DNA from 3 places in the Streptomyces sp. NPDC048504 genome. Region 1 is predicted to be linked to each of the others. Evidence: riboswitches for the same ligand, from Rfam matches in the RefSeq annotation. Region 1 holds a riboswitch; each other region holds the start of a gene.
The links. Region 1 has a riboswitch for cobalamin ahead of ACGFY9_RS23565 (prenyltransferase/squalene oxidase repeat-containing protein). Riboswitches for the same ligand answer to the same signal wherever they lie in the genome.

Region 2: another riboswitch for cobalamin. It lies ahead of ACGFY9_RS41600 (ribonucleoside-diphosphate reductase subunit alpha); the one in region 1 lies ahead of ACGFY9_RS23565 (prenyltransferase/squalene oxidase repeat-containing protein).
Region 3: another riboswitch for cobalamin. It lies ahead of metE (5-methyltetrahydropteroyltriglutamate--homocysteine S-methyltransferase); the one in region 1 lies ahead of ACGFY9_RS23565 (prenyltransferase/squalene oxidase repeat-containing protein).

What each region holds. Positions count from the first base shown of each region.
Region 1 is NZ_JBICXA010000009.1:195,843-201,522, reverse strand. Features, by position in the region: gene ACGFY9_RS23580 (ABC transporter ATP-binding protein) at 1-551, opposite strand, end outside; gene ACGFY9_RS23575 (CbiQ family ECF transporter T component) at 548-1,705, opposite strand; gene ACGFY9_RS23570 (SCO2322 family protein) at 1,698-2,300, opposite strand; gene ACGFY9_RS23565 (prenyltransferase/squalene oxidase repeat-containing protein) at 2,297-3,541, opposite strand; cobalamin riboswitch at 3,631-3,764, opposite strand; partial or broken gene ACGFY9_RS23560 (phosphotransferase) at 3,824-4,504, shown strand; gene ACGFY9_RS23555 (helix-turn-helix domain-containing protein) at 4,395-5,339, opposite strand; gene ACGFY9_RS23550 (alpha/beta hydrolase) at 5,485-5,680, shown strand, end outside.
Region 2 is NZ_JBICXA010000022.1:18,114-23,793, forward strand. Features, by position in the region: gene ACGFY9_RS41575 (carbon starvation CstA family protein) at 1-380, shown strand, start outside; gene ACGFY9_RS41580 (YbdD/YjiX family protein) at 352-564, shown strand; gene ACGFY9_RS41585 (DUF3311 domain-containing protein) at 717-980, shown strand; gene mctP (monocarboxylate uptake permease MctP) at 977-2,587, shown strand; gene ACGFY9_RS41595 (GNAT family N-acetyltransferase) at 2,708-3,214, shown strand; cobalamin riboswitch at 3,237-3,391, shown strand; gene ACGFY9_RS41600 (ribonucleoside-diphosphate reductase subunit alpha) at 3,567-5,680, shown strand, end outside.
Region 3 is NZ_JBICXA010000011.1:340,470-346,149, forward strand. Features, by position in the region: gene scpA (methylmalonyl-CoA mutase) at 1-2,032, shown strand, start outside; gene meaB (methylmalonyl Co-A mutase-associated GTPase MeaB) at 2,029-3,021, shown strand; cobalamin riboswitch at 3,084-3,308, shown strand; gene metE (5-methyltetrahydropteroyltriglutamate--homocysteine S-methyltransferase) at 3,446-5,680, shown strand, end outside.

The sequences.
Region 1 (5,680 bases):
AGGACCGCGAGGACCTCTTCCGCCGCCGCCGGATCGAGGGCCGAGGTGGGTTCGTCGAGGACCAGGACCGTGGGGTGCGGGGTGAGGACCGAGCCGATCGCGACGCGTTGCCGCTGGCCGCCGGAGAGGGTGGCGATCGGCCGGTCGCGCAGCTCGGCGAGGCCCAGCAGGTCCACGGTCTCCTCCACCCTGCGGCGCATCACCTCGGGGGCGAGGCCCAACGACTCCATGCCGTAGGCGAGTTCGTCCTCGACCGTGTCCGTCACGAAGTGCGACAGCGGGTCCTGGCCCACCGTGCCCACGACATCGGCGAGTTCGCGCGGCGCGTGGGTGCGGGTGTCGCGGCCCGCCACCGTCACCCGGCCGCGCAGAGTGCCGCCGGTGAAGTGCGGGACCAGTCCGCTCACCGCGCCGAGCACCGTGGACTTGCCGACGCCCGACGGGCCGACGAGCAGCACGAGTTCGCCTTCCGGCACCTCGAAGTCGACGTGCTGGACAGCGGGTTGGGCCGCGCCGTCGTAGGTCACGGAGACGTCCTCGAAGCGGATCACGACAGTTCCTTGCCGGTGGGGATGAGTGCGGGGGCCAGGCCGAGCAGGATGGCCGCGGCCGGCCAGAGGGGGAGGGTAGGCGCGGTGAGGGGGACCACGCCCGGGCTGAGTGCGGCGGGGTCGCGGGTCGCGGCGAGGGTGAGCAGCGCGGCGACGGCCACGCCGGAGGCCGTGACCAGCCAGGCTCGCAGGTCCCAGGGGTCCGGGCGGTACCGGGTGCGGAGGGTACGGCGGCCGCCCAGGCGCAGGCCCGCGAGCGCGGCGACGACCCCGGCCAGCAGCAACGGGAGTCCGTAGGCGGCTCCTTCGGCGGTGAGCAGTCCGTAGGTTCCGGCGCAGATGCCCAGCAGGCCGCCGAGGGTGAGAGCGGCGGTTGTTCGGCGTAGGGAGGCGGGGACGTCGGCGGTACGGCCGTAGCCTCGCGCGTCCATCGCCGCGGCCAGGGCGACCGAGCGTTCCAACGCGCCCTCCAGGACCGGGAGTCCGACCTGCAGCAGGCCGCGCAGACCCCGGTCGGGGCGGCCTCGTAGGCGGCGGGCGGCGCGTAGGCGTTGGGCGTCGGCGATGAGGTTCGGGGCGAAGGTGAGGGCCACGACCACCGCTACGCCGGTTTCGTACAGGGCGCCGGGGAGGGACTTGAGGAGGCGGGCGGGGTTTGCCAGGGCGTTCGCCGCGCCTACGCAGATCAGGAGTGTGGCCAGTCTCAGGCCGTCGTAGAACGCGAAGAGCATTGCCTCGGCGGTTACTTGGCCGCCCAGGCGGATGCCCTGGGCCCAGTGGGGGAGGGGGGCTTCGGGGAGGGTGAAGAGGGGGTGGGTGCCGGGGATGGGGGAGCCGAGGATGGTTGCGAAGAGGAGGCGGATGAGGAGTACGGACAGGGCGAGTTTGGCGAAGGCGGTGTAGGAGCGGGACCAGGGGGCGGTGGTGCGGTGGGTTGCTACTACGTATGCCGTGACTGTGATCAGGAGGGTTAGGAGGAGGGGGTTGGTGGTGCGGGTTGCGGCTGTGGCCAGGGCCAGGGACCAGAGCCACCAGGCTCCTGGGTGCAGGGTGTTGTTGGGGGTTCGTTGTTGGCTGCTGCGCCGTGGGGGCTGGTCGCGCAGTTCCCCGCGCCCCTTAAGAAGGGGGTTGTGCGACCCGGGGTTTTTAGTCATGGGGGTGCCGTCGGCTTCGCCATACTGCTGCTGCGGCCAGTAGGGCTACTGCTGTTGCTCCTGCCAGGAGGCCGACTGATGGGCCGTGGTGGGGTGTTGGGGTCTTCTTCTGGTCGGTTACCTGGTCGGCGCAGCCCTGTTTCGGGTAGTCGGCTATTGCGCACAGTAGGGCGGCTGTGTTGTAGCGCAGGGGTTTGGCGACCGTGGCCAGGGCCTCTGCTGTTGTCGCGTCGGGGGTGACTCTCGCGCAGGCCGTGCGGAGGGCGGGGGCGTCGGAGGCTGTGCCGAAGTCGATGACCAGGGCGATGCGCTTCTTGCCTTGGGTGGCGGGGGAGTTGGCGCAGATCGCTGCGAAGTCGGGTGATGTGAGGCGGGGTTGCTTCGCGTTCGCCGAGTCCTCGCTCACCGCGAAGCGGAAGCCCTGGATGGTGCCGTCGTCCGGGCGGGTGGTGGAGGGGCCCTGCGTGGCGTAGGTCCAGTGGGTGCCGGTGCGGTCCCAGAAGGACCAGTAGCGGTAACCGGCTGCCTGGGCCTGGGTTGTTGTGCCGAGGACGAGGAGCAGGGCCGGCAGGAACAGGACGAGGCGGCGGGTCACTGTTGGTGGCCGCGCTTTCGGCCGCGGGTGATCAGGGCGGCGGCGATGATCGCGGCGAGGAGGAGGATGCCGCCGACGATCGTCCAAGTGGCGTTCAGGGAACCGTCGTTGTCGTCGGTGGCCGCGTTGTCGCTCGGGCCGGCTGTCTGCGGCTCGTCGATCGACTTCGGGGTCGGGCCCGTCGCGTTGAGCAGGGTGACGAGGTTCTGGCCGCCGAAGTCGTGGACGTCGGCGCCCTTCGCGGTGGTCGCCACGAAGACGAGTTGGGCGTAGGCGGCCGGACCGCCTTGCGTGGCCCAGGAGTTGGCGTGGGTCTCCAGCCAGCGCAGGGGCTTGGCGGCCTGGTCGTGCAGGCCGAGGGAGGACAGGGCGACGATCGCGTCGGCCGTGTTGCCGTAGTCGGGCTGGGGCTTGGCGCCGGGGAGCGCGGTGGTGAGGTGGCCGGTCCTCGCCATGGCGTGGGCGAGCCACGCGGCGCCGTTGTCCGCCACCCTGAAGGGATCGTCGCCGGACTTCTCGCACGTCGCGGGTGCGTCGGCGTCGTCCTGTCGGCTGCCGGTCAGCGACTCGCCGTAGAGGCCCAGCACGGCCGCCGCGGTCGCGTCCGCGTTGGCCGCGAGCCTGCCCTTCTTGTCCGGCTGGTAGGCGAAGGCGCCCGCGTCCGCGCCGCCGTCGCAGGGCAGCGCGAGCTTCCGCAGGGCGTCGTACGGGGACTTGCCGTCCTTCTGGAGGTTCGGCACGGTCACGCCCGCGTCCGCGAGGGCGCCGATGACGACGGAGGTGGAGTTCGCGTCGCTGGCCCCGCCGGGGGAGTAGCCCCAGCCGCCGTCGGGGTTCTGGATCGACTTCAGCCACGTGACGGCCTTGGTGACGGCGGAGTCCCCGCGGCCGTCGTTCGCGAGGGCCTGTACGGCGGCGGCCGTGCTGTTCGTGTCGACCATGACCTTGGCGTCGCAGGCCTTGGCGGGGTCGGCCCGGAACGCGGCGAAGGCGCCGTCGGCGCACTGCTGGCCGACCAGCCACGTCACCGCCTGGTCGGCGGGCTCCACGCCCACCGCGTCCTGCGCCAGCAGCGCGAGGGACTGGCGCCAGACGCCGTCGTAGGCCGGGTCGGAGGTGCCGTAGAGCCCGGCGGGTATCGCCGCGGACGGCGAGGGCGACGGACCGGCGGCGACGGCCGGGGCCGCCGCCATCACGGTGACGACGGTGGCCAGGACCGCGGCGCTGCGGCGGACGTTCATGATCGGCGGGTGCCTTCTCTGCGGGGAGCACGGCAGCGCGGGGACCCCCGGGCGGCTCGGCTCCGTATTCCTCGACGGTGCATGTGAACCGGTCACGTGCCGTACGGGGCGGTCCGGCTCACCGGGCCCCTGGGGGACCGGATCACGGTTGCGGGTCAGCGCCGGAATTGCACCGGCTTCCTCCCGTACGGGTGTGATGACGACCCGGCCACTGTACGGGGAACCTGAGCCCCCGCTGTGGGCAGGGGTTGCCCGGTCCGCCGTCCCCGGTAGGTTCTGGCCATGCCAGCCACGGGGAAAGCGCCGGGGAAGCTGATCGGCTCCGGCCGTACCGCCGACGTCTACGAGATCGACGAGGCGTGGGTGCTGCGCCGCAACCGCGAGGACTGGGGGGACGCGGCGGCCGAGGGCGCGGTGATGGAACATGTGCGGGCCCACGGCTATCCCGTGCCCCGGGTGCGCATGGAGGACCCGGGCACCTCGCGCACCTCGCGTACCGATCTCGTGATGGAGCGGCTGACCGGGCCCACCATGGTGGAGGCGTTCGTCGCGGGTGCGATCGACGCGGTGGAGGCCGGGACCGTACTCGCCTCTCTGCTACGGCAGTTGCACGCGATCCCCGGTCGGCGGCCCGGAACTCGGGTGCTGCACCTCGACCTTCACCCGGAGAACGTGCTGCTCACTCCGGACGGCCCGCGCGTCATCGACTGGGCCACGGCGGAGGACGGTGACCCGGCTCTCGACTGGGGGCTCTCCGCGATCATCCTCGCCCAGGTCGCCGTGGACGACGATCAGCCGGTCGCCGGACCGGCGCGCGCGATGCTCGTCTCGCTGCTCGCGGATCCTTCCGGGCTCACGGGGGAAGGGTTGGCGGAAGCGCGGCGGAGGCGGGCGGTGAATCCGACGATGACTCCGCGTGAGGTCGAACTCCTCGGTGTCGCCGAGGAGTTGGTGCGGTCGGTCGCGCTTCTGCCGTAGCGGTGGAGGAGGCCAGGAGGGCCAGTTTGTCGGCCGCGTCGGTGTCCGGGTCCGGGTGGTAGATGACGAGGGTCTGGCGCGGGGCGCCGTCGATGCTCAGGCGTTCGCGGTTCAGGTGGAGGGCGCCGACCTGGGGGTGGTCGAGGTACTTGGCCGCGCCCTCGCAGGACTGTACGTCGTGGCGGGCCCAGAGTCGGCTGAACAGGGGGCTGGCGAGGGAGAGTTCGCCGACCAGCTCGATGAACCGGGGGTCGTCGGTGTCGGTGCCGACCGCCTCGCGGAAGGCGGCGACGATACCTCCGCTGGAGTTCTCCCACTGCGGGTGGAGTGCCTGCTCGGCGGGGTCGAGGAACAGGGAACGCAGGCGGTTGGCGCCCGCCGTGAAGCGCGGTGACAGGGCGGTCGCGAGGGTGTTGGCGGCGAGGACGTCGAAGTAGCGGCCCTCGACCAGGGCCGGGAGCGGGAGCGTCGTGAGCAGCTTGGTGATGCTCGGCGGGACCGTCTCCCTGCGGCGCTGGGGGCGGATGCGCTGTCTGCGGGGGCCGTCGGCGCCGAGGCGCAGCAGGTGGGCCGTCGCGGTGCCGTCGAGCCGCAGCACCCGGGCGATGGCTTCGAGGACCTGCGCGGAGGGGTTGCGGTCGCGGCCCTGCTCCAGCCGCAGGTAGTAGTCGGCGCTGATGCCGGCCAGCATCGCGACCTCCTCGCGGCGCAGGCCCGGCACCCGCCGGACCCCGAAGACCGGGATACCGGCCTGTTCGGGCGTGACGAGTTCGCGGCGGGCGCGCACGTACTCACCCAGCAGGTTCGGTTCGTCGGCCATCTCCTCACTGTAGATCGGGCGGACGGGGGCCTGCCTGGTCCTGTCACCCCCAGGGTCGGCGGGGCCCTGGCTGGGGTGTGGGGCGGGCGGCAGCGTCGTCGGTGGCCATGCGGCAACCCCGGCCACCACACCAAGGAGCGACACGATGTCTACTTATCTACTGGTACACGGCGCCTGGCACAGCGGGCAGGCCTGGGACCGGGTGGTCCCGCTGCTGACGGCTGCCGGGCACCGGGTGTTCGCGCCGTCACTCACCGGCTACGGCGACAAGGCGCACCTGCTCGGCCCCGGGGTGGGCCTCGACACCCACGTCGAGGACGTCGTCGGGCTGATCACCGAGG
Region 2 (5,680 bases), on a different contig from region 1:
TCACCCTGACCGCGAGCTGGCAGAAGGTGTTCTCCAGCGACCCGAAGGTGGGCTTCTTCAAGCAGCGCTCGGTGTTCCAGGACGCGATCGACGCGGGCAAGGTCCTGCCGCCCGCCAAGTCGATGGACGACATGCACACCGTCGTCACCAACTCCACGGTGGACGGGGTGCTTTCGGCCATTCTGGCGGTGCTCGTCGTGGTCGTGATCGCGGACGCCCTCCGGGTCTGCGTCCGCCATATCCGCCGCCCCGCGCTCTCCACCCTGAGCGAGACGCCGTACGTCGAGTCGAACATCGTGGCACCGGCCGGGCTGATCCCGACCCGGGAGGAGAAGGAGGAGGCGACACGGGATGCGGTCGGCGCTCAGACGGGCGGCTAGCCGGCTGGTCGGTGGAGTGCGGTGGTACGTCCGGGAGTTGACGGATGAGTCGGCGTACGACCGCTATGTCGCGCACGTACGCCGGAACCACCCGGACGCCGAGGTCCCCAGCCGCCGCGACTTCGAACGCACGCGGACAGACCGCCAGGAGGCCGATCCACGGCAGGGCTTCCGCTGCTGTTGACGCCGGCCGTTGCCGGCCTCCGTTGACACCGATGTCACGTCTTCACAGAATCGACATGCCGATATACGGACGGGGTCTTCCGCACGCGCGACGCCGTGACCTACATTGCCTGCGCATTACACAGGCGATCATTGAGGTGACGGAGCCGCGACATGTCAGACGTACCCGAAGTTCCGCCCGAAGCGGGCCCACCGGTGGTGACACCGGCCCGCGTCGTCATCGCGGTCTGCCTCATCGCGCCGTTCGTGGCGCTGCTCTGGGTCGGCTCCTACACAAAGATCGACCCCACGTTCATCGGCGTCCCGTTCTTCTACTGGTACCAGATGCTCTGGGTGCTGATCTCGACCGCGCTGACGATGACCGCCTACAAGCTGTGGCAGCGCGACCAGCGGACCCGCCATGGAGGTAACCGGTGAACGACGGCGTGAACGGCGTCGCTCTCGGCGTCTTCATCTTCTTCTTCCTGGCCGTCACGGCCCTCGGCTTCCTGGCCGCACGCTGGCGCCGGGCCGACAACGAGCAGAGCCTCGACGAATGGGGCCTGGGCGGACGGTCGTTCGGCACCTGGGTCACCTGGTTCCTGCTCGGCGGCGACCTCTACACGGCGTATACGTTCGTGGCGGTCCCGGCGGCGGTCTACGCGGCGGGCGCGGCCGGCTTCTTCGCGGTGCCGTACACGATCCTCGTCTACCCCCTCATCTTCACGTTCCTGCCCCGCCTCTGGTCGGTGTCGCACAAGCACGGATACGTGACGACCTCGGACTTCGTACGCGGCCGCTTCGGCTCGAAGGGGCTGTCGCTGGCGGTGGCGGTCACCGGCATCCTCGCGACGATGCCGTACATCGCGCTCCAACTGGTCGGCATCCAGGCCGTGCTGGACGTCATGGGCGTGGGCGGCAGCGCGAGCTCCAACTGGTTCGTGAAGGACCTGCCGCTGCTGATCGCGTTCGCGGTGCTGGCCGCGTACACCTACTCCTCCGGCCTCCGCGCCCCCGCGCTGATCGCGTTCGTGAAGGACGGGCTGATCTACATCGTGATCGCGGTGGCGATCATCTACATCCCGATCAAGCTCGGCGGCTTCGACGACATCTTCAGCGCGGCGGGCGCCAAGTTCAAGGCGGCGGGAACGGGCGGACTCGTCCCCGCACCGGCGGGCCAATGGACGTACGCCACACTGGCGTTGGGCTCGGCACTGGCCCTGTTCATGTACCCGCACTCGATCACCGCGACCCTCTCCTCGAAGAGCCGCAACGTGATCCGCCGCAACACCACGATCCTGCCGCTGTATTCACTGATGCTGGGCCTGCTCGCGCTGCTCGGCTTCATGGCGATCGCGGCCGGAGTCAAGGTCACCAACGGCCAGTTGGCGATCCCCCAGCTCTTCGAGAACATGTTCCCGGACTGGTTCGCGGGCGTGGCCTTCGCGGCGATCGGCATCGGCGCCCTCGTCCCGGCAGCCATCATGTCCATCGCGGCCGCGAACCTCTTCACCCGCAACATCTACAAGGACTTCATCAAGCCCGACGCGACCCCGGCCCAGGAGACCAAGGTCTCCAAGATCGTCTCGCTCCTGGTGAAGGTAGGCGCCCTGGCCTTCGTCCTGACGATGGACAAGACGGTCGCCATCAACTTCCAGCTCCTGGGCGGCATCTGGATCCTCCAGACCTTCCCGGCCCTGGTAGGCGGCCTCTTCACCCGCTGGTTCCACCGCTGGGCCCTCCTCGCCGGCTGGGCGGCCGGCATGATCTACGGCACCCTCGCCGCGTACGGCGTCGCCTCCCCGACCCAGGACCACTTCGGCGGCTCGTCCAAGGAGATCCCCGGCATCGGCGAGATCGGCTACATCGGCCTGACGGCGTTCGTGCTGAACGTCGTCGTGACGGTGGTCCTCACCTTCGCCCTGAAGGCGTTCAAGGCCCCGGAGGGCATCGACGAGACCAGCCCCGGCGACTACACGGCGGACGCGGGCGACCCGGGGGTACAGGTGGAGCTGCCTCCGGCAACAGCAGGGGCGACTCATTAGCACTGGGTGAGTGGCCCAACCCAAGGGGCGCGGGGAACTGCGCGACCAGCCACGACGAACCCGCAGCGGGCCACCGAGAGCACCCCCTCGGCGGCCCGCTGTTCGTACACACTGGCCCACATGGACATCCTCATCCGCCGAGCGAACCCCACCGAATACGAGACCCTCGGCGAGATCACAGCACAGGCCTACCTCCAGGACGGCCTCCTGGACTTCGGCGAGAGCGACAGCTACCTCGACGAGTTGAGAGCCGTAGCAAAGCGAGCCGCCGCAGCCGACGTACTCGTCGCTCTGAACGACGACCACATCCTCGGCGGAGTGACCTTCGTCCCGTCCGGCGGCCCGATGGCCGACATCGCGAAACCCGGAGAGGCCGAGATAAGGATGCTCGCCGTGTCCCGCGAGGCCCGCGGCCGAGGCGCCGGCGAGGCCCTGGTACGTGCCTGCATCACCCGCGCCCGAACCACAGAAGCCTGCACAACCATCGTCCTGTCGACCCAGAGCTCCATGCACGCAGCCCACCGCATCTACGAACGCCTGGGTTTCGTCCGCACACCCGACCGGGACTGGAATCCCGTGCCACACCTGGACGATCTCACTCTGCTCACCTACAAGCTGACACTCTGAAACCGCCGCGACACAACATCTGGTGGTGCCACGACAACCCGGCACAAGATGTATGCTCATGCTCGCTGTCGCCGCAGGGGAATCCGGTGCGAATCCGGAACTGTCCCGCAACGGTGTACTTACGTGCATATGCACGCATGGTCAGTCCGAGGACCTGCCGACGGCGCGCGTCCGGCCACCCGGCCAGGGCGCATGACGTCCGGGCCTCGTGGAGTGGGCCGGTGGACGCGACGCCCCGTGCGCTCGTGTACTGCCGCCTGCCCTCGGCGAGGCCCCGTGCCGAGCGAGGGAGAGCCCCACCGTGACCATCGCGCCAGCAGAGCCGGCATCAGCGACCCAGGCGAACGAGGCGATCGCGGCGACCACGACCGGACCCGGAACCGCCGTTCCCGGAACGGCCGTTCAGGACGCCGACGGCCCCGGTACCGCGATCCTGCGGACCCTGACCGAGCTGACCGCCGACCTCCCCGACGCCGACCCCGGCCGGGTCGCCGCCGCCACGTTGCGCGGCCGGTCCGCGCACGCGGACGTGGCGGAACTGCGCGAGCTGGCGACGGAGGCGGCCGCCGGCCTCATCTCCGAGGACCCGGTCTACTCCCGGCTGGCCGCCCGGCTGCTGACGATCAGCATCGCCGCCGAGGCCGCCTCCCAGGGCGTCACGACGTTCACCGAGTCCGTCGCCGTAGGCCACCGCGAGGGCCTCATCGCGGACCGCACCGCCGAGTTCGTGACGCTTCACGCGGCCCGCCTCGACGCGCTGATCGACACGGAGGGCGACGACCGCTTCGGCTACTTCGGCCTGCGCACCCTGTACAGCCGTTACCTCCTGCGGCACCCGATCACCCGCAAGGTCATCGAGACCCCCCAGCACTTCATGCTCCGGGTCGGGGCCGGCCTCGCCGAGGACGACAGCGCCCGCGCCCTGGACGAAGTCGCCGCGCTCTACCGCCTGATGAGCCGCCTGGACTACCTCCCGTCCTCCCCCACGCTCTTCAACTCCGGCACCCGGCACCCCCAGATGTCGTCCTGCTACCTCCTCGACTCCCCGCTGGACGAGCTGGACTCCATCTACGACCGCTACCACCAGGTCGCCCGCCTCTCGAAGCACGCCGGCGGCATCGGACTGTCGTACTCCCGCATCCGCAGCCGGGGTTCGCTGATCCGGGGGACGAACGGGCACTCCAACGGCATCGTCCCGTTCCTGAAGACGCTGGACGCCTCGGTCGCCGCGGTGAACCAGGGCGGCCGGCGCAAGGGCGCGGCCGCGGTGTACCTGGAGACCTGGCACTCCGACATCGAGGAGTTCCTGGAGCTGCGGGACAACACCGGTGAGGACGCCCGGCGTACGCACAACCTGAACCTGGCGCACTGGATCCCGGACGAGTTCATGCGCCGGGTGAACGCGGACGGCGACTGGTCGCTCTTCTCCCCCGCCGACGTGCCCGAGCTGGTCGACCTGTGGGGGGACGAGTTCGACGCGGCCTACCGCAAGGCCGAGGCGCAGGGGCTCGCCAAGAAGACCATCCCGGCCCGTGACCTCTACGGCCGCATGATGCGCACCCTCGCGCAGACCGGCAACGGCTGGATGACCTTCAAGGACGCGGCCAACCGCACCGCCAACCAGACGGCCGAGCCGGGCCACACCGTCCACTCCTCGAACCTCTGCACGGAGATCCTTGAGGTCACGGACGACGGCGAGACGGCGGTCTGCAACCTGGGCTCGGTGAACCTCGGCGCATTCGTGGACCAAGCGAACGGTGACATCGACTGGGAGCGGCTGGACGAGACGGTCCGCACCGCCGTCACCTTCCTGGACCGCGTGGTCGACATCAACTTCTACCCGACCGAGCAGGCGGGCCGTTCCAACGCCCGCTGGCGCCCGGTCGGCCTGGGCGCGATGGGCCTCCAGGACGTCTTCTTCAAACTCCGCGTCCCCTTCGACTCGCCGCAGGCGCAGGCCCTTTCCACCCGCATCGCCGAGCGCATCATGCTCGCCGCGTACGAGGCCTCCGCCGACCTCGCCGAGCGCAACGGCCCGCTCCCGGCCTGGGAGAAGACCCGTACCGCCCGGGGCGTCCTGCACCCCGACCACTACGGCGTGGAACTGACCTGGCCGGAGCGCTGGTCGGCACTGCGGGAACGTATCGCCCAAACCGGCATGCGCAACAGCCTGTTGCTGGCGATCGCCCCCACCGCCACGATCGCGTCGATCGCCGGCGTCTACGAGTGCATCGAGCCGCAGGTCTCCAACCTGTTCAAGCGCGAGACGCTCTCCGGCGAGTTCCTCCAGGTCAACTCCTACCTGGTCGACGAGTTGAAGCAGCTCGGCGCGTGGGACGCCCGCACCCGCGAGGCGCTGCGTGAGGCCAACGGCTCGGTGCAGGGCTTCAGTTGGATCCCGGCCGACGTGCGCGCCCTGTACCGCACGGCCTGGGAGATCCCGCAGCGCGGCCTGATCGACATGGC
Region 3 (5,680 bases), on a different contig from region 1:
CCTGTACACCGGGCAGGACTTGGAGGGCCTGGACTTCCTGGCCACCTACCCGGGCATCGCGCCGTATCTGCGCGGCCCGTACCCGACGATGTACGTCAACCAGCCGTGGACGATCCGCCAGTACGCGGGTTTCTCCACGGCCGAGGAGTCCAACGCCTTCTACCGCCGCAACCTGGCGGCCGGCCAGAAGGGCCTGTCGGTCGCCTTCGACCTGCCCACGCACCGGGGTTACGACAGCGACCACCCGCGCGTGACCGGTGACGTCGGCATGGCGGGCGTGGCGATCGACTCGATCTACGACATGCGCCAGCTCTTCGACGGCATCCCGCTGGACAAGATGACCGTGTCGATGACGATGAATGGCGCGGTACTGCCCGTACTGGCCCTCTACATCGTGGCGGCGGAGGAACAGGGCGTACCGCCCGAGAAGTTGGCCGGGACCATCCAGAACGACATCCTCAAAGAGTTCATGGTCCGCAACACCTACATCTATCCGCCGAAGCCGTCGATGCGGATCATCTCCGACATCTTCGCCTACACCTCGCAGCGGATGCCCCGCTACAACTCCATCTCCATCTCCGGCTACCACATCCAAGAGGCGGGCGCGACGGCCGACTTGGAGCTGGCGTACACCCTCGCGGACGGGGTGGAGTACATCCGGGCGGGCCGGGCCGCGGGGATGGACGTGGACGCGTTCGCACCCCGGCTGTCCTTCTTCTGGGCGATCGGCATGAACTTCTTCATGGAGATCGCGAAGATGCGCGCGGCCCGCCTCCTCTGGGCCAAGCTGGTCAAGCAGTTCGACCCGCAGAACGCCAAGTCCCTCTCCCTGCGCACCCATTCGCAGACCTCGGGCTGGTCGCTGACAGCGCAGGACGTCTTCAACAACGTCACGCGCACGTGCGTAGAGGCGATGGCGGCAACTCAGGGCCACACCCAGTCGCTCCACACCAACGCCCTGGACGAGGCCCTCGCGCTGCCCACCGACTTCTCGGCGCGCATCGCCCGCAACACACAGTTGTTGATCCAGCAGGAGTCCGGCACGACCCGGGTGATCGACCCGTGGGGCGGCAGCGCGTACGTCGAGAAGCTGACCTACGACCTCGCCCGCCGCGCCTGGCAGCACATCGAGGAGGTCGAGGCGGCGGGCGGTATGGCCAAGGCCATCGACGCGGGCATCCCCAAGCTGCGCATCGAGGAGGCCGCGGCCCGCACCCAGGCCCGCATCGACTCCGGCCGCCAGCCGGTCATCGGCGTCAACAAGTACCGCGTGGAGACCGACGAACAGATCGACGTCCTCAAGGTCGACAACTCCTCCGTCCGCACCCAACAGATCGAGAAGCTGCGGCGGTTGCGCGCCGAGCGCGACGAACAGGCCACCCAGGACGCGTTGCACGCGCTGACCCGGGCCGCCGAAAGCACGGGAAATCTCCTGGAGTTGGCGGTCAACGCGGCCCGCGCGAAGGCGACGGTCGGCGAGATCTCCGACGCGCTGGAGAAGGTGTACGGGCGGCACGCGAGCCAGATCCGTACGATCGCCGGTGTGTACCGCACCGAAGCCGGCGACTCCCCGTCCGTGGAACGCACCCGTGCCCTCGTGGCCGAGTTCGAGGAGTCCGAGGGCCGCCGCCCGCGCATCCTGGTCGCCAAGATGGGCCAGGACGGTCACGACCGCGGCCAGAAGGTGATCGCCACCGCCTTCGCCGACCTCGGCTTCGACGTCGACGTCGGCCCGCTGTTCCAGACCCCCGGCGAGGTGGCCCGCCAGGCCGTGGAGGCGGACGTACACATCGTCGGAGTGTCGTCCCTCGCCGCCGGACACCTCACCCTCGTACCGGCGTTGAAGGAGTCCCTCGCCGAGGAGGGCCGCGAGGACATCATGATCGTGGTGGGCGGGGTGATCCCACCGCAGGACGTACCCACCCTCCTGGAGATGGGCGCGGCGGCCGTGTTCCCGCCCGGGACGGTGATCCCGGACGCGGCCCACGACCTGGTGCGGCGACTGGCCGCCGACCTCGGGCACACCCTGTGATCGAGGTCGACACCTATGTGAAGGGCGTACTCGGCGGCAAGCGGGCCCTGGTGGCCCGCGCCATCACCCTCGTCGAGTCGACCAAGCCCCAACACCGGTTCATGGCCCAGGAGTTGCTGACCGAGCTCCTCCCGCACAGCGGCCAGGCCCGGCGCATCGGCATCAGCGGCGTACCGGGCGTAGGCAAGTCGACCTTCATCGACGCCTTCGGCACCCTCCTCACCTCCCTCGGCTTCCGGGTCGCGGTGCTGGCGGTCGACCCGTCCTCCACACGGACGGGCGGTTCGATCCTCGGCGACAAGACCCGCATGGAGCGCCTCTCCGTCGACCCGGCGGCCTTCGTCCGCCCCTCCCCCACCGCCGGCACCCTCGGCGGCGTCGCGAAGGCGACCCGCGAGTCCATCGTGGTGATGGAAGCGGCGGGGTACGACGTCGTCCTCGTCGAGACGGTAGGCGTAGGCCAGTCGGAGACGGCGGTAGCCAACATGGTCGACTCTTTCCTGCTGTTGACGTTGGCCCGTACCGGCGACCAGCTACAGGGCATCAAGAAGGGCGTCCTGGAACTGGCGGACGTCATCGCCGTCAACAAGGCGGACGGGCCGCATGAGCGGGATGCGAAGAGCGCGGCACGTGAACTGGCAGGCGCACTACGGCTGATGCACCCCGCTGACGCGGCCTGGACCCCGCCGGTACTGAGTTGCAGCGCGCGCGAGGGCACCGGCCTGGACACGGTCTGGGAGCGCCTCGAACAACACCGCTCCCTGCTGGAGTCCACCGGCCGCCTGGCTGCGAAGCGCAGCGAGCAGCAGGTGGATTGGACGTGGACGATGGTCCGCGATGAACTTCTGGGGAGGCTGCACTCCGATCCGGCGGTACGTGCGCTGGCTCCGGCCCTCGAACGCCAGGTACGCGAGGGCGAGTTGACAGCAACCTTGGCGGCAGAGGAAATCCTGCGAGCCTTCGAATCCCGGGGACCCCGACCTACCTAGGGGCGCGGGGAACTGCGCGACCAGCCCCCACCGGCCGAAAGCCAAAACTCGACGTACCCGCTACGCTGATCGACGCAGCTGGTTCGCCCCGTCACCCAGACGGACGCGTCGCAAGAGGGAACCCGGTGAAATTCCGGGACTGCCCCGCAGCGGTAAGCAGGAACGACCGCCGTCATACGCACTGGGCCCACACAGGACCTGGGAAGCGACGGCCAGTAGGTGACCTCCAGTTCAAACGGGGGCCGTGCCCGCAAGTCCGAAGACCTGCCACCTGCCCGCACGCGAAGCATTCGCGCGCGGAATCCCGGTGACCTCGTGGGCGGGTCGGCGTACACACGGGCGGTCACCATCCCCCGGTCTACGAACCTTCGCGCTCACGTCCCGACACCGGGATCCAGGGAGATATCTCGCGAAGGAGATTTCCGTGACACCGAAGTCCGCAGCCGCGGCAGCACGGGCAACCGTCTACGGCTACCCCCGCCAGGGCAGGGGCCGAGAACTCAAGAAGGCCATCGAGGGCTACTGGAAGGGCCGCGTCGACGCCGAAGCCCTCCGGACCACCGCCGCCGAACTGCGCCGCACGAACTGGCGGCAACTGGCGGACGCCGGCATCCACGAGGTACCGACCGGCGACTTCTCGTACTACGACCACGTCCTGGACACCAGCGTCATGGTCGGCGCGATCCCCGAACGCCACCGCGCCGCCGTCGAACTCGACGCGCTGGACGGCTACTTCGCGATGGCACGCGGCACCCAGGACGTGGCGCCGCTGGAGATGACGAAGTGGTTCGACACCAACTACCACTACCTCGTGCCCGAGTTGGGCCCGGACACCGTCTTCACCACCGACTCCGCCAAACAGGTGGCGGAGTTGAAGGAGGCCCTCGCCCTGGGCCTCACCGCCCGCCCGGTGCTCGTCGGCCCGGTCACCTACCTCCTGCTCGCCAAGCCCGCGCCCGGGGTGTCCGCGGACTTCGATCCGCTGACCCTCCTGGACCGGCTGCTGCCCGTGTACGCCGAGGTCCTCGCCGACCTGCGCGCGGCCGGCGCGGAGTGGGTACAACTCGACGAGCCCGCCCTGGTCCAGGACCGCACCCCGGCAGAACTGAGCGCCACCACCCGCGCGTACCGCGCCCTCGGCGCCCTCACCGACCGGCCGAAGCTGCTCGTCGCCTCCTACTTCGACCGGCTCGGCGACGCGCTGCCGGTCCTCGCGAAGGCGCCCGTGGAGGGCCTCGCACTCGACTTCACCGAGTCCGCCGCCGCCAACCTGGACGCCCTCGCCGCCGTGGGCGGACTGCCCGGCAAGCGGCTGATCGCGGGGGTCGTCAACGGCCGTAACGTCTGGGTCAACGACCTCACCAAGTCCCTTGCCACACTGGGCACGTTGCTCGGTCTTGCCGACCGGGTCGACGTGGCCGCCTCCTGCTCGCTGCTCCATGTGCCGCTCGACGCCGCCGCCGAGCGGGACATCGAGCCGCAGATCCTGCGCTGGCTCGCGTTCGCGCGGCAGAAGACCGGCGAGATCGTCACGCTTGCCAAGGGCCTGGCCCAGGGCACCGACACGATCGCCGCCGAACTCGCCGCCAACCGCGCCGACTTGGCCTCCCGCGCCGGTTCGGCGCTCACCAGGGACCCCGCCGTACGGGCCAGGGCCGCCGCGGTCACGGACGCCGACGCCCGCCGCTCCCAGCCGTACGACGAGCGGACCGCGGCGCAGCGCGCGCATCTCGGGCTGCCGCCGCTGCCGACGACCACGATCGGCTCCTTCCCGCAGACCTCCGAACTGCGCACCGCGCGGGCCGACTTGAGGGCGCGGCGGATCGACACTGCCGGTTACGAGGAGCGCATCAAGGCGGAGATCGGCGAGGTCATCTCCTTCCAGGAGAAGACCGGTCTCGACGTCCTCGTGCACGGCGAACCCGAACGCAACGACATGGTCCAGTACTTCGCCGAGCAGCTCACCGGCTACCTCGCCACGCGGTACGGCTGGGTCCAGTCGTACGGCACCCGTTACGTCCGCCCGCCGATCCTGGCCGGCGACATCTCCCGCCCCGAACCGATGACGGTCCGCTGGACGACGTACGCCCAGTCCCTCACTTCACGCCCGGTCAAGGGCATGCTCACCGGGCCGGTCACCATGCTCGCCTGGTCCTTCGTCCGCGACGACCAGCCGCCCGGCGACACCGCCCGGCAGGTCGCCCTCGCCCTGCGCGACGAGGTCAACGACCTTGAGGCGGCCGGGACTTCGGTCATCCAGGTCGACGAACCCGCGCTGCGCGAGACCCTGCCGCTGCGCGCGGCGGACCGGGAGGCGTATCTCGCCTGGGCCACGGAGGCGTTCCGGCTGACCACCGCCGGCGTCCGTCCGGAGACGCAGGTCCACACGCACATGTGCTACGCCGAGTTCGGCGACATCGTGCAGGCCATCGACGACCTCGACGCGGACGTCATCAGCCTGGAGGCGGCCCGCTCGCGCATGCAGGTCGCGGGCGAGCTGACCGAGCACGGCTATCCGCGCGAGGCGGGGCCGGGCGTCTACGACATCCACTCCCCGCGCGTGCCGAGTACGGCCGAGGCAGCGGCCTTGCTGCGCAAGGGACTTGAGGCGATCCCGGCGGAGCGGCTGTGGGTCAACCCGGACTGCGGTCTGAAGACC